Regions from separate parts of the Streptomyces sp. NPDC026246 genome, predicted to be linked through region 1. Evidence: riboswitches for the same ligand, from Rfam matches in the RefSeq annotation. Region 1 holds a riboswitch; each other region holds the start of a gene.
What was found. Region 1 has a riboswitch for cyclic di-AMP ahead of ACZ4M5_RS08885 (C40 family peptidase). Riboswitches for the same ligand answer to the same signal wherever they lie in the genome.
Positions count from the first base shown of each region.

Region 1 (5,173 bases):
CGCGGAGACCGCGAGCGCGCCCTCCGCGAACCAGTGGTCGCCGCGCCCCTCCTCCACCTGCCGGGGCTGGAAGCGGAACAGGGCGAAGCCGTACAGCGCGAGCCCCAGCCACAGCAGCACCAGGGCCGCGTGGGCCGGCCAGGCCAGCGACTCGGCCGCGGCCAAGGCGGCCGCCAGCACGGCGAGGCACTGGGTGGCCACACACCGCAGGAACACCGTCCCCCGCCGGCCCCCGACCTCCACGGCCAGCAGCACCGCCCAGACCAGCGCGGACAGGGCCAGCAGCGCCCAGGCCACGGACCGCAGACCCGCGGCGGTGAAACCGGTGCCGAGGAGGGCGGCGGCCGCCGCGGTGGTGAACACGGCCGGCACCTCCGCCCGCCACGCGCCGCGCGCCCGCTGCAGCAGGCTCACGGCCGCCACCAGCCACGCCCCGCACGCCAGGGCCAGCACGACGCGGGAGAGGGCGGCGTGACCCGCGGAGTCGAGACCGACCGACACGGTGCCGGTCGCCAGCGCATACGTCGCCCACCAGGTGGCAAACGGGGAGGGACCGGACATGGTGCCGATGCTAGAGAGCAACGCGCGCCGGAGGTGAGGGGCACGCGCGCGTGCCCCTCAAAAACGTCCGCGTCCGCTCAGGCGGGCCGCACCACGCTGTGGATCGCCGACTCGCCGTCGTAGTAGACCGACTCCTCGCGCACGTACGTGCCCGGCTTCGGCGCGTGGATCATCATGCCGTTGCCGATGTACAGCCCGACGTGCGTGACGTCGTCGTAGAAGAAGACCAGGTCGCCCGGCCGGGCCTGCGACATCGGAACGGTGGTGCCGGCGTCGACCTGGTCGTAGGTCGTGCGCGGGAGGGTGACGCCGGCGGCCTTCCAGGCGGCCTGGGTGAGGCCGGAGCAGTCGTAGGAGCCGGGACCGACGGCGCCCCAGACGTACGGCTTGCCGATCTGGGCGCGCGCGAACGCCAGGGCCTTGTCCGCCTTGGTGGCGTACGAGGAGTCCACCGGGGCCGGCGCGGAGGGCGAGCCGGAGTCCGGCGACGGTGAGCCGCTCTCCTGCCGCGGGGCCTCCTCGCGCTGCGCCTGCTCCTGCGCGGCCTGCTGCCGGGCCAGCTCGGCGGCCCGGCGGGCGGCTTCCCGCTGCTTCTCCTGCTCGATCGCCGCGAGCCGCGCCTTCTCCGCGGCGGTCAGCCTCGACATCAGCTCGCGGGCGTCGGCCAGCTTGCGCTGGACGGCCGCCTTGGCCGCCTTCAGGTCGCCCTGCGCGTCCGTGAGGTTCTCGAGGCTCTCGGTGGCCTCACGGCGCTTCGTCATCGTCTCGGACTGCTGTGTGACGAAGTCGTCGACCGCTTCCTTCTGGCGGCCGGTCATCCGGTCCATCAGCTGGGTCTGGTCGAAGTAGTCCTGCGGGGTGTCGGCGAGCAGGAACGTCGCCGTCTCCGGCGCGGCCGCCCCCGTGCGGTACTGGGCGGAGGCGTAGGAACCGAGCTTGTCGCGCGCCTCGTTGAGCTTCTCGGCGCGCTGCGCGACGTCGTCGAGGAGGGTGTCGACGCGCTTGCGCTGCTTCGCCGTCCTCTCCTTGGCGCCGTTGTACTTGTCGGTCGCCGACTCGGCCTGGCGGTACAGGTCGTCGACCTTCTTCTCGACTTCTTCGAGGCTGGGCTTGTCGTCGGCCTCGGGGGCGGCGTTGGCCGACTGGGACAGCAGGGCCACCGAGGTGAGGGCCGCCGTTGCCAGGGCGGGGGTCCGTATGCCTGCCACGCGCGAACCGGTGGGACGCGACTTGCGGTGCGACGCCAAGGGAGGCGACTCCTTCCATCGTCCGCCTACCGGGTTAGCTGTCGGGTTCGGGCGGGTGGTTCGGAAGGGTTGCCCTACGGCCTTCTCCGGATACGGAGGCGGGCCGATTCACCCCGGGGTTCTCGGTTGGGTCCCCGGCTCCGGCTGCCGCTGCGGCACACCGGACTCGGCGGAGGCCGCGCGGCCCGGCGACGTTCGCCGGAGAGGGTCGTGCGGCCTGATCGCACGGTAGCCAACTCGTGTGGTCCCTGTGAAGGTTGATGGGTGATATGCCCGATACATTTTCGTGACCTTTCCCGGGAGCATCGCTCGGAGTGAACGATCCCGGCGGCTTGGTCGTGACTTGCCCTGAATTGTTATGGACATAGCGGACCGTGATCACGCGGTACTGGAGGGTGACAACGCGCCAGGAGTCGGCGGTCCGGCCGGTGTGCGGGGCGATGTTCCCGGGGTGGCGGCGGGCTGTCAGTGGGGCGCCCTAGACTCGGAGAGCGATGAGCAGCCTCTTTGACGACAACTTCCTGGCGAGCCTCCAGGCCCAGCGGGGCCCCGCGGACGAGCCCCCGCCGCCCCCCGAGGACGATCACGCTCCGGAGCCGCTTCCGGACGATCTGTTCGGCGGGAAGTTCGACGTGCCGCCGGACCGCGACACCCACTACCGGGACGGCGCGCCCCGCCCGGTGATCGACGCCGCCGCACTGCTGGAAGGGCTCAACGACAACCAGCGGGCCGCCGTCGTCCACTCCGGCTCCCCGCTGCTCATCGTCGCCGGCGCCGGGTCCGGCAAGACCCGCGTGCTCACCCACCGCATCGCCCACCTGCTGGCCGAGCGGCACGTGCACCCGGGCCAGATCCTCGCCATCACCTTCACCAACAAGGCCGCCGGCGAGATGAAGGAGCGCGTCGAGCAGCTCGTCGGCCCGCGGGCGAACGCGATGTGGGTCATGACCTTCCACAGCGCGTGCGTGCGCATCCTGCGCCGCGAGTCCAAGAAGCTCGGCTTCACCTCGTCGTTCTCGATCTACGACGCCGCCGACTCCAAGCGGCTCATGGCGCTGGTCTGCCGAGACCTGGACCTGGACCCCAAGCGCTACCCGCCGAAGTCCTTCAGCGCCAAGATCAGCAACCTGAAGAACGAGCTGATCGACGAGGAGGACTTCGCCGCCCAGGCGACCGACGGTTTCGAGAAGACCCTCGCCCAGGCCTACGCGATGTACCAGTCGCGGCTGCGCGAGGCGAACGCCCTCGACTTCGACGACCTGATCATGACGACGGTCAACCTGCTGCGCGCCTTCCCGGACGTCGCCGAGCACTACCGCCGCCGCTTCCGCCATGTCCTGGTCGACGAGTACCAGGACACCAACCACGCCCAGTACGCCCTGGTCCGCGAGCTGGTCGGCACCTCCGAGCACCCCGTCGACGTGCCGCCCGAGGCCGAGGTGCCGCCCGCCGAGCTGTGCGTGGTGGGCGACGCCGACCAGTCGATCTACGCCTTCCGCGGCGCGACGATCCGCAACATCCTCCAGTTCGAGGAGGACTACCCGGACGCGACGACGATCCTGCTCGAGCAGAACTACCGCTCCACGCAGACCATCCTGTCGGCGGCCAACGCCGTCATCGAGCGCAACGAGTCCCGCCGCCCCAAGAACCTGTGGACCAACGCGGGCACCGGTGCGCGGATCACCGGCTACGTCGCCGACACCGAGCACGACGAGGCGCAGTTCGTCGCCGAGGAGATAGACCGCCTCACCGACGCCGGCGAGGCCAAGGCGGGCGACGTCGCGGTCTTCTACCGCACCAACGCCCAGTCCCGTGTCTTCGAAGAGGTCTTCATCCGCGTCGGCCTGCCCTACAAGGTCGTCGGCGGCGTGCGCTTCTACGAGCGCAAGGAGGTCCGGGACGTCCTGGCCTACCTGCGCGTGCTGTCCAACCCCGAGGACTCGGTGCCGCTGCGCCGGATCCTCAACGTCCCCAAGCGGGGCATCGGCGACCGCGCCGAGGCGATGATCGACGCCCTGGCCCAGCGCGAGAAGATCAGCTTCCCGCAGGCGCTCAAGCGCGTCGACGAGGCGTACGGCATGGCCGCGCGCTCCACCAACGCCGTCAAGCGGTTCAACACGCTGATGGAGGACCTCCGCACGATCGTCGAGTCCGGCGCCGGACCGGCCACCGTCCTGGAGGCCGTGCTGGAGCGCACCGGCTACCTGGCCGAGCTCCAGGCGTCCACCGACCCCCAGGACGAGACCCGGATCGAGAACCTCCAGGAACTCGCCGCCGTCGCCATGGAGTTCGAGCAGGAACGCGGCGAGGACGCGGAGACCGGCGGCACCCTGTCCGACTTCCTCGAACAGGTCGCGCTGGTCGCCGACTCCGACCAGATCCCCGACGAGGAGGACGGCGACGGCGTCATCACGCTGATGACCCTGCACACCGCCAAGGGCCTGGAGTTCCCGGTCGTCTTCCTCACCGGCATGGAGGACGGCGTCTTCCCGCACATGCGTGCCCTGGGGGAGAACAAGGAACTGGAGGAGGAACGCCGCCTGGCCTACGTCGGGATCACGCGCGCCCGCGAGCGGCTGTATCTGACGCGGTCCACCCTGCGCAGCGCCTGGGGCCAGCCGTCGTACAACCCGCCGTCCCGGTTCCTGGAGGAGATCCCGCCGGCCCACGTTGAGTGGAAGCGCACGGGTTCGACCGTGCCCGCGTCCTCCGGGCCGGTCTCCGCGGTCGCGGCCTCCCTGTCCTCGTCCCGCTCGCGCTCCTCGGCGTCCGGTGCCTCCGGCTTCGCCACGCGCCGCACCGCCGAGAAGCCGGTGGTGGCGCTGACCGTCGGGGACCGGGTCACCCACGACCAGTTCGGGCTCGGCACGGTCGTCGCGGTCAAGGGAACGGGCGCGAACGCCGAGGCGACGATCGACTTCGGCGACACCAAGCCCAAGCGGCTGCTGCTGCGCTACGCGCCGGTGGAGAAGCTCTGACCCGCTGAGAGGAGGCTCCCGTTCGCACGCCGCGGGCGGGGGCCGGGGGCCGGGAGGGACCGCCGGAGCGTCCCCGACCGCCGTGGGATCAGGCCGGGTTGATGCCGTGGCTGCGCAGCCACGGGAGCGGGTCGATCGCGGAGCCGCCGCCCGGGCGCACCTCGAAGTGCAGGTGCGGACCGGTGGAGTTGCCGGAGTTGCCGGAGCGGGCGATCGGGTCGCCGGCCTTCACGGCCGTGCCGGAGGGGACGGTGTAGGTGGAGAGGTGGCAGTACCACGTCTCCGTGCCGTCCTTCGCGGTCACGATCATCATGTTGCCGTAGGCGCTGTTCCACTGCGTGCGCACGGTGCCGTCGGTCGCGGCCATCACGGTCGTGCCGTACGCGA
Region 1 covers NZ_JBVHPJ010000003.1:153,293-158,465, forward strand. Annotated here, with positions in the region: gene ACZ4M5_RS08880 (SLAC1 family transporter) at 1-561, opposite strand, end outside; gene ACZ4M5_RS08885 (C40 family peptidase) at 639-1,808, opposite strand; cyclic di-AMP (ydaO/yuaA leader) riboswitch at 1,817-1,990, opposite strand; gene pcrA (DNA helicase PcrA) at 2,303-4,786, shown strand; gene ACZ4M5_RS08895 (M23 family metallopeptidase) at 4,875-5,173, opposite strand, start outside.

Region 2 (5,173 bases), on a different contig from region 1:
CGGAGGCGCCCTTCTCCATCGACGACGTGGCCGGCGGCATCGTCGCCAAGCTCGTCCACCGCCACCCGCACGTGTTCGGCGACGCGACGGCCACCACCCCCGAGGAGGTCAAGGCCCACTGGCTGCGCACCAAGGCGATCGAGAAGCAGCGCACCTCCGTCACCGACGGCGTCCCCCTCGGCCAGCCGGGACTGGCCCTGGCCGCCAAGCTGGCCTCCCGGGCCCGTACGGCCGGCCTCGACATACCCCTGCCCCCGGTCGAGGGCATCGGCTACGAGCTGCTGGCCCTGGCGGTCCGCGCCGAGGCCGAGGGCGTCGACCCGGAGGCGGCGCTCAGAGCCGCGGCCCGCGCCTACCGGGACGCGATCCTGCAGGCCGAGGGCTGAGGAGACCCGGGCCGGGCGGGTCCGGCGGGCCGGATACGGTCGGACCGTGACCGACCAGCCCCAGCCCAGCACGCCCGCCGCCGCCCCGGAACTCTTCACCTGGGAGTTCGCGAGCGACCCCTACCCCGCCTACGCCTGGCTGCGCGAGCACGCCCCGGTGCACCGGACGCGGCTGCCCAGCGGGGTGGAGGCCTGGCTGGTCACGCGCTACGCGGACGCCAAGCAGACGCTCGCCGACCCCCGGCTCTCCAAGAACCCGGCGCACCACGACGAACCGGCCCACGCCAAGGGCAAGACGGGGATCCCGGGGGAGCGCAAGGCGGAGCTGATGACGCACCTGCTGAACATCGACCCACCGGACCACACCCGGTTGCGGCGGCTGGTGTCCAAGGCGTTCACCCCCCGCCGGGTCGCCGAGTTCGCCCCCCGGGTGCAGGAGCTGACCGACGGGCTCATCGACCGGTTCGCGCGGACGGGGTCGGCGGACCTCATCCACGAGTTCGCCTTCCCGCTGCCCATCTACGCCATCTGCGACCTGCTCGGCGTCCCCCGCGAGGACCAGGACGACTTCCGCGACTGGGCGGGCATGATGATCCGTCACCAGGGCGGGCCCCGCGGCGGCGTCGCCCGCTCGGTGAAGAAGATGCGGGGCTACCTCGCCGAGCTGATCCACCGCAAGCGCGAGGCGCTGCCCGGCGAACCGGCCCCCGGCGAGGACCTCATCTCCGGGCTCATCCGCGCCTCCGACCACGGTGAGCACCTCACCGAGAACGAGGCGGCGGCCATGGCGTTCATCCTGCTGTTCGCCGGGTTCGAGACGACCGTCAACCTCATCGGCAACGGCACCTACGCCCTGCTCACCCACCCCGGGCAGCGGGCCCGCCTGCAGGCGTCCCTCGCCGCCGGGGAGCAGGACCTGCTGGAGACCGGCGTCGAGGAACTGCTGCGCTACGACGGCCCCGTCGAACTCGCGACCTGGCGCTTCGCCACCCAGCCGCTGACCGTCGGCGGGCAGCGCATCGAGGCCGGCGACCCGGTCCTGGTGGTGCTGGCGGCCGCGGACCGGGACCCGGAGCGGTTCGCCGACCCGGACGCGCTGGACCTGTCCCGCCGGGACAACCAGCACCTCGGGTACGGCCACGGCATCCACTACTGCCTCGGCGCCCCGCTCGCCCGGCTGGAGGGCCAGACCGCCCTCGCCACGCTGCTGACGCGCCTGCCCGACCTCCGGCTCGCAGCCGACCCGGCCGAGCTGCGCTGGCGCGGCGGGCTCATCATGCGAGGGCTGCGCACCCTCCCGGTGGAGTTCACCGCGGTGTGACGCCCGCCGTGTCCAGCGAGCGCCTCCGCCAAACATGACACGCCGTCATGTCTGTGATCTTCACGTGATCTGCGCGGCATGAACTTGTGACAAGTGATCGTCTGCCGATACGTTCACCCATCAACGCGGCCCGGAGACGGCGCCGCGCGGGTCACTGCTGTCTTGCGAAAGGTCTCCGTATGCTCTCCGGGAACGGTCGTCACCGTCGCCCCCGCCAGGCTCCGGCTCTCCTCGTCGCGGCCGGAGTGACCGGCTCCGCCATTGCGATCCCGCTCCTCGGAGCCTCCGGTGCCAGCGCTGCCGACGGCGCCACCTGGGACCGGATCGCGGACTGCGAGACCGGCGGGGCCTGGAGCCAGAACAGCGGCAACGGCTACTACGGCGGCCTCGCGCTCTCCCAGGACGACTGGGAGAGCTACGGCGGTCTCGACTACGCCGCGAGCGCCGATCTGGCCAGCCGCTCGCAGCAGATAGCCGTGGCCGAGAGAATCCTCGCCGACCAGGGGGTCGGCGCCTGGCACACCTGTGGGCTCCTCTCCGGCCTCAGGACGGGCTCGTCGGGCTCGGGTGGCGAGTCCGGCTCGTCCGGTGACTCCGCTCCGACAGACTCGACCGGATTGCTCGACTCGTCCGAATCGTCCGGGTCTTCCGCCTCGCCCTCCCCGTCCGCGACGTCTCCGTCGTCTTCCCCGTCCCGCTCGGCTTCGCCTGACGCCTCGTCGGCACCTCGGGGCGAATCGGGTGATTCCGACAAGTCGCGCGACTCTCGTGGTGCCGGTCGGGGATCGGACGGCTCGCGGTCGGCCGCGCCCGAGAGCGAGGCGTCCGGCAAGTCCCGCCCGAGCGACGGCTCCTCGGCTGCGGCGGACGCCGGCTCCGGCCGTCACCGCGGCCCCAGCGCCGACGAGAGTGCCGGGTCCGCGGACGGCGGTACGGGCGGCTCCTCGGGGCGGCACGCCTCACGCGACGAGGAGGCGTCCGACGAGAAGTCGGAGGGTGCCTACATCGTCGGCGTCGGGGACAGCGCCTGGTCCATCGCCGACTCCCTCCGGATCGACGGGGGATGGCACGAGCTGTACGCCGGGGGCGAGAAGGCGGCCGAGGGCGACTCGGAGCTCGTTCTGCCCGGTCAGACGCTTACCGCAGAGGACGAAACGGACGGGAAGTAGCCGTTCGGGCAGTGCGGGAACGGCGGCGGAAGTCGCCCCGAATCGACGCGAGTTCACGCCATGTTTCGCGGCCTATGTCCCGTATAAACGTGGTGAGAGATAGGTCTCAGAAGCCTTGATCGTCTTTGAAATTCCGGCGATCGCCTGTCTACGGTCGTGACCGCTCGCCACCGCGAGCCCCGGCGGCCGCAACGCCGAATCCTGCCAGCGGCCGTACGGGAACAGTCGTCGCGTCAAGCGCCGTAGGCAGGAGCGGGGGACCCAAGGTAGGTGCCCGACCGGCTTGTTGCGCCGGAAGGGCTAGGGGTGGAGCCGCGTCCCGTGAGGGACGTGGCCGGGCAACTCAACCGGCCCGAACCCGACAGCTCACCTCGCAGGCGTCGGTGAGGGGATCCATCCATGCTGTTTTCCGGCAAGGGCAAGCACCGTCGTCCGTCCAAGGCCACTCGCGCCATCGCCGTCGCCGGTGTCGCCTCCGCCGCCGTCGCCGCTCCGCTGATGGCGGCCGGCAACGCCTCCGCCGCCACCGCCTCCGAGTGGGACGCCGTCGCCCAGTGCGAGTCCGGCGGCAACTGGTCCATCAACACCGGCAACGGTTACTACGGCGGTCTGCAGTTCTCCGCCTCCACGTGGGCCGGCTACGGCGGCACGCAGTACGCCTCCACCGCCGACAAGGCCACGAAGGCGCAGCAGATCGAGATCGCCGAGAAGGTCCTCGCCAGCCAGGGCAAGGGCGCCTGGCCGGTCTGCGGCAAGGGCCTGTCGAGCGCCGGCTACACCGGCGGCGGTTCCACCGACTCCGGCAGCTCCGCCGGCTCCTCGCAGCAGAACCAGCAGAGCCAGCAGAGCCAGCAGAGCCAGCAGAGCACCGAGTCGCGTGAGACCCAGCAGCAGCCGGCCTCCCGTTCCGACGAGCGTCCGGCCGCCAAGAAGACCGTCACCACCCCGACCGGCAAGAAGGTCAAGAAGGGCGACGGCGAGTACAAGGTCGTCAAGGGCGACACCCTCAGCTCCATCGCGGCCGAGGAGAAGGTCAAGGGCGGCTGGGAGAAGCTGTTCAAGCTGAACAAGGACATCGTCGAGGACGCCAACCTCATCTACCCGGGCCAGCAGCTGCACCTGAAGTAAGCAGCAGCGCCCACCGCCGCAGGGCGGTCCGCACCGCGCACCCGCGGTCCGGCCGCCCGGCGGCCCCCGCCCTCGTGGGAGGCCCCGCCCTGACAGGCGGCCCCCCGCCGCACGGGCGGGACCCCCGTCCCCACGGGCTCCCCGCCCCGGTGCGTGTTCCCCCGTACGCACCGGGGCGGGGTCATGTCCGCCCGGGCTCCGGCGGCCGAGTTTCGGCCGGTTGTGGCGAACCTGCTTTGTTCCGTTCGGAAACAATTTACTCTCGGTTCTGTCCATGGGGTGGGCGACCCGGTGGCCGATCGCCCGGAGCCGGTTAGGCTCATGTCGCGAGCCACCACGGCCCGCACCTCGCCGGGTCCACGCGACCCGCGTCACCGCGTCACATAAGAAGGAGATGCTCGTGCCGTCCATCGACGTCGTCGTAGCCCGGGAAATCCTGGACTCCCGAGGCAACCCCACGGTCGAGGTCGAGGTCGGCCTCGACGACGGCAGCACCGGCCGTGCCGCCGTCCCGTCCGGCGCCTCCACGGGCGCCTTCGAGGCCATCGAGCTCCGCGACGGCGACTCGAACCGCTACCTCGGCAAGGGTGTGGAGAAGGCCGTCCTCGCGGTCATCGAGCAGATCGGCCCGGAGCTGGTCGGCTACGACGCCACCGAGCAGCGCCTGATCGACCAGGCGATGTTCGACCTGGACGCCACCGACAACAAGGGCTCGCTCGGCGCCAACGCCATCCTCGGCGTCTCCCTCGCCGTCGCCCACGCCGCCTCCGAGGCCAGCGACCTGCCGCTGTTCCGCTACCTGGGCGGCCCGAACGCGCACCTGCTGCCGGTGCCGATGATGAACATCCTGAACGGCGGCTCGCACGCCGACTCCAACGTGGACATCCAGGAGTTCATGATCGCGCCCGTCGGCGCGGAGTCCTTCTCCGAGGCACTGCGCTGGGGCGCCGAGGTCTACCACACGCTGAAGAAGGTCCTGAAGGGCAAGGGCCTGGCCACCGGCCTCGGCGACGAGGGCGGCTTCGCCCCGAACCTCGGCTCCAACCGCGAGGCCCTCGACCTCATCCTCGAGGCGATCAAGGAAGCCGGCTACACCCCCGGCGAGCAGATCGCCCTCGCGCTCGACGTGGCCGCGTCCGAGTTCTACAAGGACGGCGTCTACACCTTCG
Region 2 covers NZ_JBVHPJ010000009.1:239,251-244,423, forward strand. Annotated here, with positions in the region: gene ACZ4M5_RS23600 (nucleoside triphosphate pyrophosphohydrolase) at 1-386, shown strand, start outside; gene ACZ4M5_RS23605 (cytochrome P450 family protein) at 433-1,707, shown strand; gene ACZ4M5_RS23610 (transglycosylase family protein) at 1,887-2,876, shown strand; cyclic di-AMP (ydaO/yuaA leader) riboswitch at 3,105-3,271, shown strand; gene ACZ4M5_RS23615 (transglycosylase family protein) at 3,276-4,004, shown strand; gene eno (phosphopyruvate hydratase) at 4,405-5,173, shown strand, end outside.
Region 2: another riboswitch for cyclic di-AMP. It lies ahead of ACZ4M5_RS23615 (transglycosylase family protein); the one in region 1 lies ahead of ACZ4M5_RS08885 (C40 family peptidase).

Region 3 (5,173 bases), on a different contig from region 1:
CCGCCTTCGGGCTCTGCGGGCCGGTGCCGTGGTAGACCTCGCCGGACTTGCCGTCGTAGGCCCAGACGTCCTTGCCGTTGTGGATGACGCTGTACTCGGCCGCGTTCTCCACCAGGGACAGCTTCTGCCGGTCCGGACCGTCGGCGGCGACGCGCAGGGTGTGCGTGCCGGAGGCCAGTTCGGTGAGCTTGGCGGTCGGGTCGGCGGAGGAACCGTCGCCGCCGCCCGCGGCGCCGGAGAGCAGACCGGACTCCAGGCCGCCGAGGTTCGGCAGACCGAGGTCCGTGGTGATCTTCACCGTGCCGGACAGCTGCTCGACGTCCGACTTCGCGATCTTCTCGACGAGCTGCTGGGCGGTGATGTCCGGCAGGTCGGGGTCGCCGGAGTCGGCGAGCGCCGGGACCAGGCCGATCGTCGCGGCCGCCACCCCGATCACCGTGACCGGGACGACGTAGCGAGCGGCCTTGCGCCGCCGGGACTGCCGCTCGTCGGCCTCCCCGCCGGTCGTGCTGTCGTCGGATGCGTACGGTGCCATGTGTGCCCTACCTCCGTGGTCGGCGGCGGCCGTCCGTGTCGTCCACGCACTCGTCCGTGAGCCGCCATTCTCACCCGAACAGGTGAGGAGTGGTGTCTTCCGTGGTTTCCATCTGACCAAATCGGCCGGGCGGATACGTCAGACCGCGGGCTCAACTCCGCGTACTGCTGGGGTATGACACGCGGGGGCGGCTTCTCCCCCGACCCGTAGGGGTCCGGGGAGGGGCGGGGTCAGCCGGCGCGGTGCACCACGGCGTCGCACAGCTCCAGCAGCGCCGTCTTCGCGGCGCAGTCGCGCAGCGGTGCCAGTGCCGAGCGGGCGTCCTGGGCGTAGCGGACGGTGTCCTGGCGGGCCTGCTCCAGCGCCGGGTGGGCGCGCAGCCGCCGCAGGGCCTCGGCGTGCCGGGCGTCGTCGGTGAGGTCGGAGTCGAGCAGCTCGCACAGGGCGACGTCCTCGGCGAGGCCGAGCCGGGCGGCCCGCTCGCGCAGCCGGAGCACCGGCAGGGTGGGGATGCCCTCGCGCAGGTCGGTGCCGGGGGTCTTGCCGGACTCGTGGGAGTCGGAGGCGATGTCCAGGACGTCGTCCGCGAGCTGGAAGGCGACGCCGAGCCGCTCGCCGTACTGGGTGAGCACGTGCACGACCGTCTCGTCGGCGCCGGACATCATCGCGCCGAAGCGGCAGGACACGGCGACCAGCGAGCCGGTCTTGCCGCCCAGCACGTCGAGGTAGTGCTCGACGGGGTCGCGGCCGTCCTGCGGTCCGGCGGTCTCCAGGATCTGCCCGGTCACCAGCCGTTCGAACGCCTCGGCCTGCACCCGCACGGCCTCCGGGCCGAGGTCGGCCAGGATGTGCGAGGCGCGGGCGAAGAGGAAGTCGCCGGTGAGGACCGCGACGGAGTTGCCCCAGCGGGTGTTCGCGCTCTCCACGCCGCGGCGCACGGCGGCCTCGTCCATCACGTCGTCGTGGTACAGCGTGGCGAGGTGGGTGAGTTCCACGACGACGGCCGAGGGCACGATGCCCGGCGCGTACCGGTCGCCGAACTGGGCGGCGAGCATCACCAGCAGCGGCCTGAACCGCTTGCCGCCGGCGCGCACCAGGTGCTGGGCGGCCTCCGTGATGAAGGGCACCTCGCTCTTGGTGGCCTCGAGCAAGCCTTCCTCGACAGCCGTCAGTCCGGCCTGGACGTCGGCTTCCAGAGCCTGGTCCCGCACGCTCAGCCCGAACGGCCCGACGTCGGTCACGAGGGGTCTCCTGTCTGCTGGTGTCTGGCGGTGCTACGCGCATTGTCGATAGGTCGCTGCCCTCACTCGAGTCAGCGTATCCGGTCACGTTTCGATCACCGCCAGCGCCCATGGTTACAGGCCGGGCGGTATCCGATCAGGACCGCAATGTTTTCGATCAGGTCATAAGAGCAGACATTTATCGACTTACCGGGAGGTAGCACCCTATGCCCGATTTGCCGACATAGGGAAGCGAATCCCAGTTGTGCACATTGCTCTCGGAGTCGTGATCAGTGAGTTGAATCACGCCCACCCTTTCACGACGGCACCCGGAACGCGGCCCCTACACCCTTCCCCCTCAAGCGAGTTGAGCCTTGGCGAAAGCAAAGGATCAAGCTGCCCCATACCGGTCCACCAAGGTCAACAAGCGCCATATGTGACTCCCGTGCTTGTTCCCGACATGTGCTCTCGCATACGTTCCCGCCCTGTCCGGCGGACGCCGAATCCTGCCACCGTCCGGGCACCCATCCACCGATCACTCACGCAGGGCAGGAGCGGGGGACCCAGGTAAGTCGCCGGTCCGCACAGCGGAACGGCTCGGGGTGAAGCCGCGCACGGCACACGGTGCCGTACGCGGCCGGGCACCTCCCGGCCCGAACCCGACAGCTCACCTCGCAGGCGCCGGAGAGGAACATCGCCATGCCCGGACGAGGCACGCACCGTCGCCCCCGTAAGAACCCGATCACCCGTGGTGTCGTCGCAGCCGGCACCGGCGGGGCGGCCCTGGCCCTCCCGCTCCTCGGCGCGGTGAACGCCGTCGCCGCCGAGCCGCAGAGCGCGCCCGCCGCGCACGTCCTGCCGCAGGCCGCCCAGCCCGCGAAGTCGCTCACGTACACCGTGACCAAGGGCGACACGCTCTACCGCATCGCGGACACGTATGACGTCTCGGGCGGCTGGAAGCAGCTGTACAAGGACAACCGCTCCGTCGTCGGCGACAACCCCAAGCTGATCCACCCGGGTCTGAAGCTGAAGGTGAAGGGCGCCGAGGCCGCCGCCCCGGAGAAGAAGGCGACCCAGTCGTCGGCGCCGGCCAAGCCGGCCGCGAAGCCCGCCACCCAGTCGGCCGCGAAGCCCGCCGGCGGTGTCGCCCAGGCCACCCAGGCCGCCACGAAGACCTACGCGGACAACCTGGACGGCTGGATCCGCGAGGCGCTGGACATCATGGCGCAGAAGGGGATCCCGGGCTCCTACGACGGCATCCACCGCAACATCATGCGCGAGTCGTCCGGCAACCCCCTGGCGATCAACAACTGGGACTCGAACGCGGTCGCGGGCACCCCGTCCAAGGGCCTGCTCCAGGTCATCGACCCGACCTTCGCCGCGTACCACGTGGACGGAACCCCCTTCGACCCGTACGACCCGGTCGCCAACATCACGGCGGCCTGCAACTACGCGGCCGACCGCTACGGCTCGATCGACAACGTCAACGGCCCGTACTGAGCCGCCCCGCCCAGCAGTCGCTCGAGGACGACGGCGATGCCGTCGTCCTCGTTCGACGCGGTGACCTCGTCGGCCACCGCCTTCAGCTCGGGATGGGCGTTGGCCATCGCCACCCCGCGGGCGGCCCAGTCGAACATCGGGATGTCGTTGGGCATGTCACCGAAGGCCAGGGTGTCCGCGGGCCGCAGCCCCAGATGCTCGGCGGCCAGCGCCAGCCCCGTCGCCTTGGTCACCCCGCACGGCTGCAACTCCACCGTGCCCGGACCGGACATGGTCACGGTCGCCAGTGAGCCGACCACCGACCGGGCCGTCGCCGCCAGTTCGTCGTCCGACAGGAACGGGTGGCGCAGCAGCACCTTGCTGATCGGCTCCCCCCACAGGTCGTCGCGCCGCTCGACCCGGACGGCCGGCAGGGTCGGGTGCGGCATGAGGTAGCCCGGCTCGATCAGCGTCAGCCCGTCCACGCCGTCCTGGTCGACCGCCGCGTACACCTGCCCCACCTCGGCCTCGATCTTGCCGAGGGCCGTCTCCGCGAGTTCCCGGTCCAGCGTGATGGACCACAGCAGCCGGTCCGCGCCGGCGTCGTACACCTGCGCGCCCTGCCCGCACACCGCGAGCCCCGTGCAGCGCAGGTCGTCCAGGAGCGGCCGCACTCTCGGCGCCGGGCGGCCCGTCACCACGAGGTGCTGGGCACCGGCGTCCGCCACCCGCGCGAGCACGGCGAGGGACCGGTCGGACAGGGTGTCGTCGCCGCGCAGCAACGTCCCGTCCAGATCGGTGGCGATGAGCGAATATGCGAGGGGTGCGGCCATGATCAGAGAATACGGACAGCGGGCCCCTGCGTTTCATCGCGCGACGGACGCCGATTGCCCGGTTGAAGGCCTCTGCACCGATTGGCAACAACATGCTCCGCTACCTACCCGAGGGACCGTCCCGGGCGGTACCTTCCATGTGTCCAGGGGGGACTTGATCGGGGGGTCGGGTTGAGCAGTGGACGCATTCGTGTGGCCGGGCCCGGGGAGCTCGGCGAAGAGGAGCGGGAGTGCTGGCGTGCGCTGCGCGCCGCCTCCCGGGCACCGCGCAACCCCTTCATGGAACCGGAGTTCACCGAGGCCGTCGGCCGGGTGAGGCCGCAGGCCCGCGTCGCCGTGGTGCGTGAAGGGGCGGAGCCGGCCGGCTTCCTGCCGTACGAGCGGGGCCCGTTGGGGCAGGGCCGGGCCATCGGGCTCGGTGTCTCCGACGCCCAGGGCGCCGTCCTGCGGCCGGGTCTGGCACTGGAGACGGGCGAACTGCTGCGGGCCTGCTCGCTGTCGAGTTTCGCCTTCGACAACCTGGAGGCGGAGCAGCGGCTGTTCGTCGGGCACGCGGCCGAGGAACACGCCACGTTCGTCATCGACGTGGAGAAGGGCTACGAGACCTACGAGTCGGTGCTGCGCGGCCAGTCGCCGAAGTTCCTCAAGACGACCCTGGCCAAGGAGCGCCGGCTGGGCCGGCAGACGGGCGAGCTGCGGTTCGTGTTCGACGAACGCGACCCTGCCGCGCTGCGCACGCTCATGGAGTGGAAGTCGGCGCAGTACCGCAGGACCGGCCGCCGGGACCGGTTCGCCCAGGAGTGGATCACCCGGCTCGTCGGGCAGCTGGCCCAAACCCGGGCCGCGCAGTGCAGCGGCACGCTCTCCGTACTGTACGCCGGTGAGCGGCCCGTCGCCGCGCACTTCGGACTGCGTTCGGCCTCGGTCCTGGCCTGCTGGTTCCCGGCGTACGACCCGGAGTTCGCCAAGTTCTCGCCGGGTCTGGTGCTGCATCTGCGCATGGCCGAGGCGGCGGCGGCCGAGGGCATCACCACGCTCGATCTGGGGCGGGGCGCCGCCGAGTACAAGGACGCGCTGAAGACGGGCGAACTGCCCGTGTACGAGGG
Region 3 covers NZ_JBVHPJ010000017.1:12,238-17,410, forward strand. Annotated here, with positions in the region: gene ACZ4M5_RS31190 (LolA family protein) at 1-535, opposite strand, end outside; gene ACZ4M5_RS31195 (polyprenyl synthetase family protein) at 766-1,776, opposite strand; cyclic di-AMP (ydaO/yuaA leader) riboswitch at 2,282-2,451, shown strand; gene ACZ4M5_RS31200 (transglycosylase SLT domain-containing protein) at 2,455-3,255, shown strand; gene ACZ4M5_RS31205 (HAD family hydrolase) at 3,219-4,067, opposite strand; gene ACZ4M5_RS31210 (GNAT family N-acetyltransferase) at 4,254-5,173, shown strand, end outside.
Region 3: another riboswitch for cyclic di-AMP. It lies ahead of ACZ4M5_RS31200 (transglycosylase SLT domain-containing protein); the one in region 1 lies ahead of ACZ4M5_RS08885 (C40 family peptidase).

Region 4 (5,173 bases), on a different contig from region 1:
TGGCCGGGGCGCCCTCCCTGGGCTGGCTGGACGTCAAGACGTCCGGCGACGTGGAGGTGCCGGTCATCGAGGCCGCCATCGACGAGGAGCTCGCCCGGTTCGCCGAGGAGGGCCCCACGGCCGAGGAGATGGAGCGCGCCCAGGCGCAGTTGGAGCGCGAGTGGCTGGACCGCCTCGGCACGGTCGCGGGCCGCGCCGACGAACTGTGCCGGTACGCGGTGCTGTTCGGCGACCCCCAGCTCGCCCTGACCGCCGTCCAGCGCGTGCTGGAGGTCACGGCCGAGGAGGTCCAGGAGGTCGCCAAGGCCCGCCTGCGCCCCGACAACCGCGCGGTGCTCGTCTACGAGCCCGTCGCCGACGAGACCGACGATGCCGGGGACACCGCACCCGCGGCCGGCGACGAGAACGAGGAGGCGGCCAAGTGACCGAGCTCGCCACGATGGACTTCCACCCCCGGCCGCAGGCGGGCGAGGCCAAGCCGTGGGCCTTCCCGGCCCCGGAGCGCGGCACCCTCGGCAACGGCCTGACGGTCCTGCGCTGCCACCGCCCCGGCCAGCAGGTCGTCGCCGTCGAGGTGCTGCTGGACGCGCCCCTGGACGCCGAGCCGGCCGGCCTGGACGGCGTCGCCACGATCATGGCGCGGGCCTTCTCCGAGGGCACGGACAAGCACTCCGCCGAGGAGTTCGCGGCCGAACTGGAGCGCGCGGGCGCCACCCTGGACGCGCACGCCGACCACCCCGGGGTCCGGATCAGCCTGGAGGTCCCGGCCTCCCGGCTCGAGAAGGGGCTCGGTCTGCTGGCCGACGCCCTGAGGGCGCCCGCGTTCGCGGACAGCGAGATCGAGCGGCTGGTCCGTAACCGCCTCGACGAGATCCCGCACGAGCTGGCCAACCCCTCGCGCCGGGCCGCCAAGGAGCTGTCCCGGCAGCTGTTCCCGGCCGACTCGCGCATGTCACGGCCCCGGCAGGGCAGCGAGGAGACGGTCGCCGCGATCGACTCCGCCGCCGTGCGCGGCTTCTACGAGAAGCACGTCCGGCCCGCCACGGCCACCGCCGTCGTCGTCGGCGACCTCACCGGCATCGACCTCGACGCCCTGCTCGGTGACACGGTGGGCGCCTGGACCGGCTCCCGGGCCGAGCCGCGTCCGGTGCCGCCGGTCACCGCCGACGACACGGGCCGGGTCGTCATCGTGCACCGCCCGGGCGCCGTCCAGACGCAGCTGCTCATCGGCCGCACCGGCCCGGACCGGCACGACCGCGTCTGGCCCGCCCAGGTGCTCGGCACGTACTGCCTCGGCGGCACCCTGACGTCCCGTCTGGACCGCGTGCTGCGCGAGGAGAAGGGCTACACCTACGGGGTGCGGGCGTTCGCCCAGGTCCTGCGGTCCGCCCCGGAGGGCACCGGCGCCTCGATGCTCGCCATCAGCGGTTCCGTGGACACGCCCAACACCGGCCCCGCCCTGCAGGACCTGTGGGCCGTGCTGCGCACCCTGGCCGCCGAGGGGCTGACCGACGCCGAGCGGGACGTCGCCGTGCAGAACCTGGTCGGCGTCGCGCCGCTGAAGTACGAGACGGCGGCGGCCGTCGCCTCCACGCTGGCCGACCAGGTCGAGCAGCACCTGCCCGACGACTACCAGGCCGCGCTGTACCGGCAGCTCGCCGCGACCGGCACCGTGGAGGCCACCGCGGCGGTCGTCAGCGCCTTCCCCGTGGACCGCCTGGTGACCGTCCTCGTCGGTGACGCGACGCAGATCAAGGCGCCCGTCGAGGCCCTCGGCATCGGCGAAGTCTCGGTCGTCACCGCGGAGTAGGCCACACGCGCGCGGGAGCCCTGGTTGTCATCGAAGGCACCAGGGCTCCCTTATGCCCGAATTGATACGGAGGTGGCCTGTCTGCCCTGTGGGATGCGCTACAAAAGGCGGGTTTCGTTTGGGAATTGAAAGCGGCGCCGCTTAGCGTCATCCGGGCTGTTCGTCAGGCAGTGCGCCGCACCCGCGGCACCGGACAGTCATCGCCGAGTCCCCGTACGGCGCGAGCCAGGGGAGCCGGGGACCCAACCGCAGTCCCTGGGGTGAATCGGACGCCCGCGCGAGCCGCGAGGGGGTCCGTAGGAGACCTTCCTGCTCCGAACCCGTCAGCTAACCCGGTAGGCGAGAAGGAAGGAAAGGACCAGCCACTTCATGGCGTTCACCCGCGCCACCGGGAAGCACCGTCGTCCCAGCCGCATCCAGCGCGGCACGGCCCGTGCGGCGGGCGTCGCGGCCCTCGCCACGACCGGCGTCATCGGCACCGTGGCCGCTCCGGCCGCCTTCGCCGCCGAGCCGGCACCCGAGCAGACCGGTCTCACCCCCGTCGTCACCATGGGCGACACCGTCGCCGAGCAGATCGACGCCCAGGCCGTCGCGCAGAAGCAGGCGGCCGAGGAGGCCGCCGCGAAGAAGAAGGCCGAGGAGGCCGCGCGCGAGCGGGCCGCCGAGGCGGCCAAGAAGGCCAAGGAAGCCGCCGAGAAGGCGCGCGAGGCCAAGGAACGGGCCGCACGCGAGGCCGAGCGCAAGCGCCTGAACACCTTCGTGTCCCCGATCTCCGGCTCCTACGTGTCCACCAGCTACCAGGCCAGCAGTGGCCTGTGGTCCTCCGGCAGCCACACCGGCGTCGACTTCCACGCCGCGACCGGCACTTCGGTCCACTCCGTCGGCGCGGGAACGGTCGTCGAGGCCGGCTGGGGCGGCGCGTACGGCAACCAGGTCGTGATCAAGATGAACGACGGCACGTACACCCAGTACGGCCACCTGTCGTCCGTCGGTGTCTCGGTCGGCCAGCAGGTCACCCCCGGCCAGCAGATCGGCCTGTCCGGCGCGACCGGCAACGTCACCGGCCCGCACCTGCACTTCGAGGCCCGCACGAGCCCCGAGTACGGCTCCGACATGGACCCCGTCGCCTACCTGCGCTCGCACGGCGTCAACCTCTGACGTCACCCCGAGATTCGTGACAGCCCCGGCCCGCAGGCCGGGGCTTTTCGCGTCCCGGACGGCTCGTCGCCCAAAAACTTCTCCCTGATTTCCGTCCGCCGCCGGAAAGTGCGGCACATTGCAATAGAGTCACGTGCAATGAAGCCGTGGAGCGCGCGTCGGCGTTTTCCCCGGGAATCAGACGGAGGTCGGTCATGCGCATTCCCGCGCACTCGGTGTGCACGGCCATCCGGGACGACATCGTCGCCGGCGTCCACCCGTGCGGGGCCCGGCTCACCGAGGAGCTGCTGGCCCGCCGCTACGGCGTCTCCCGGGTCCCCGTGCGGGAGGCCCTGCGCACGCTGGAGGCCGAGGGCTTCGTGGTGACCAGGCGGCACGCGGGCGCCTGTGTCGCCGAGCCCACCGAGCAGGAGGCCGCCGACCTGCTGCAGATGCGGGTGCTGCTGGAGCCGCTCGGCGCGGCCCGGGCCGCACAGCGCCGCACCGAGGCCCATCTCAAGGTCCTGCGCGGCCTGGTCCGGCTGGGCCGGGAGCGGGCGCGCCAGGGCGGCGGCGAGGACCTGCGCTCCCTGGACGGCTGGTTCCACGAGACGCTGGCGCAGGCCTGCGGGAGCCCCGCGCTGACCGCGGTGCTCACCCAGCTCCGGCACAAGATCGCCTGGATGTACACGGTCGAGGCGCAGCCCGGCCCGGTGGAGTCGTGGAACGAGCACGGCGCGATCGTGGACGCCGTGGCGCGCGGGGACGGCGAGCGCGCGCGGGCCGCCGCGGCCGCGCACGTCGAGCGCGCGACCGCCGCCCACCGCCTGCGGTCCGGCTCGGCCGGGGAGCGCGGGCGGGTGAGGAACTCGCAACATCCCCTCAACACGGCGAGCCCGCGGAATTAACACGCGAGCCGTATACAAAGAGCAGGGAATGCCGGAGGGGTGGAATTTCCCCTTTCCGCTGCCCCCTTTTCCGCTGCCTGTTTTTGGAATGCCGCCCCCATGCGGTGCGCAATTCGTCCGCGCGGACGAAAACATGGCCGGACATGCGAAGGGCCCGCCCGGTCGACACCGGACAGGCCCCGCACGCACCTGAGAGGCGCTCTCACATCAGACGGTCTCGGGCAGTTCCTCGAGACCGTCGGCGACCAGCTTGGCCAGCCGGTCCAGGGCGGCGTCCGCGCCCTCGGCGTCGGAGGCGAGGACGATCTCCTCGCCGCCCTGGGCGCCCAGGCCCAGGACGGCCAGCATCGAGGCCGCGTTGACGGGGTTGCCGTCAGCCTTGGCGATCGTCACCGGGACGCCTGTGGCCGTGGCGGCTCGGACGAAGATGGAGGCGGGGCGGGCGTGGAGACCCTCGGCCCAGCCGACGTTGACGCGGCGCTCAGCCATGTGTTGCTGCCCTTCGGTGTTCAGGGTTGTCTAGACCAGTTTCCCATACGTGAAGCCCACCGGGAGCGGTCCTGTCGTTCCACCGCCCCGGGGCGGAGATCAGATCGCGGCCTCGACCCGACCGGCGCCCCCACAGACTGCCCCGCGCCGCTGTCGGACGCGAGCCGTACTCTGGGGCCCATGCAGACCTCGCCGGACCGGCACGAGTATCCCGCCCACTGGGAGGCCGACGTGGTGCTGCGCGACGGTGGCACCGCACGCATCCGGCCCATCACCGTCGATGACGCCGATCGCCTCGTCAGCTTCTACGAGCAGGTCTCCGACGAGTCCAAGTACTACCGCTTCTTCGCGCCGTACCCTCGCCTGTCCGCCAAGGACGTCCACCGCTTCACGCACCACGACTTTGTGGACCGGGTGGGACTCGCGGCCACGGTCGGCGGCGAGTTCATCGCCACCGTACGCTACGACCGGATCGGCGCCGACGGAACGCCCGCGTCCGCCCCAGCCGACGAGGCCGAGGTCGCCTTCCTCGTGCAGGACGCACACCAGGGCCGCGGGGTCGCCTCCGCCCTGCTCGAGCACATCGCCGCGGTCGCCCGCGAGCGCGGCATCCGCCGGTTCGCCGCCGAGGTGCTGCCCGCGAACAACAAGATGATCAAGGTGTTCACGGACGCCGGGTACACCCAGAAGCGCAGCTTCGAGGACGGCGTGGTCCGTCTGGAGTTCGACCTCGAACCCACCGACCGCTCGCTGGCCGTGCAGTACGCGCGCGAGCACCGAGCGGAGGCCCGCTCCGTGCAGCGACTGCTGGCGCCCGGCTCGGTCGCCG
Region 4 covers NZ_JBVHPJ010000013.1:122,307-127,479, reverse strand. Annotated here, with positions in the region: gene ACZ4M5_RS28315 (M16 family metallopeptidase) at 1-425, shown strand, start outside; gene ACZ4M5_RS28310 (M16 family metallopeptidase) at 422-1,810, shown strand; cyclic di-AMP (ydaO/yuaA leader) riboswitch at 2,002-2,166, shown strand; gene ACZ4M5_RS28305 (M23 family metallopeptidase) at 2,180-2,968, shown strand; gene ACZ4M5_RS28300 (GntR family transcriptional regulator) at 3,163-3,855, shown strand; gene ACZ4M5_RS28295 (HPr family phosphocarrier protein) at 4,063-4,344, opposite strand; gene ACZ4M5_RS28290 (bifunctional acetate--CoA ligase family protein/GNAT family N-acetyltransferase) at 4,525-5,173, shown strand, end outside.
Region 4: another riboswitch for cyclic di-AMP. It lies ahead of ACZ4M5_RS28305 (M23 family metallopeptidase); the one in region 1 lies ahead of ACZ4M5_RS08885 (C40 family peptidase).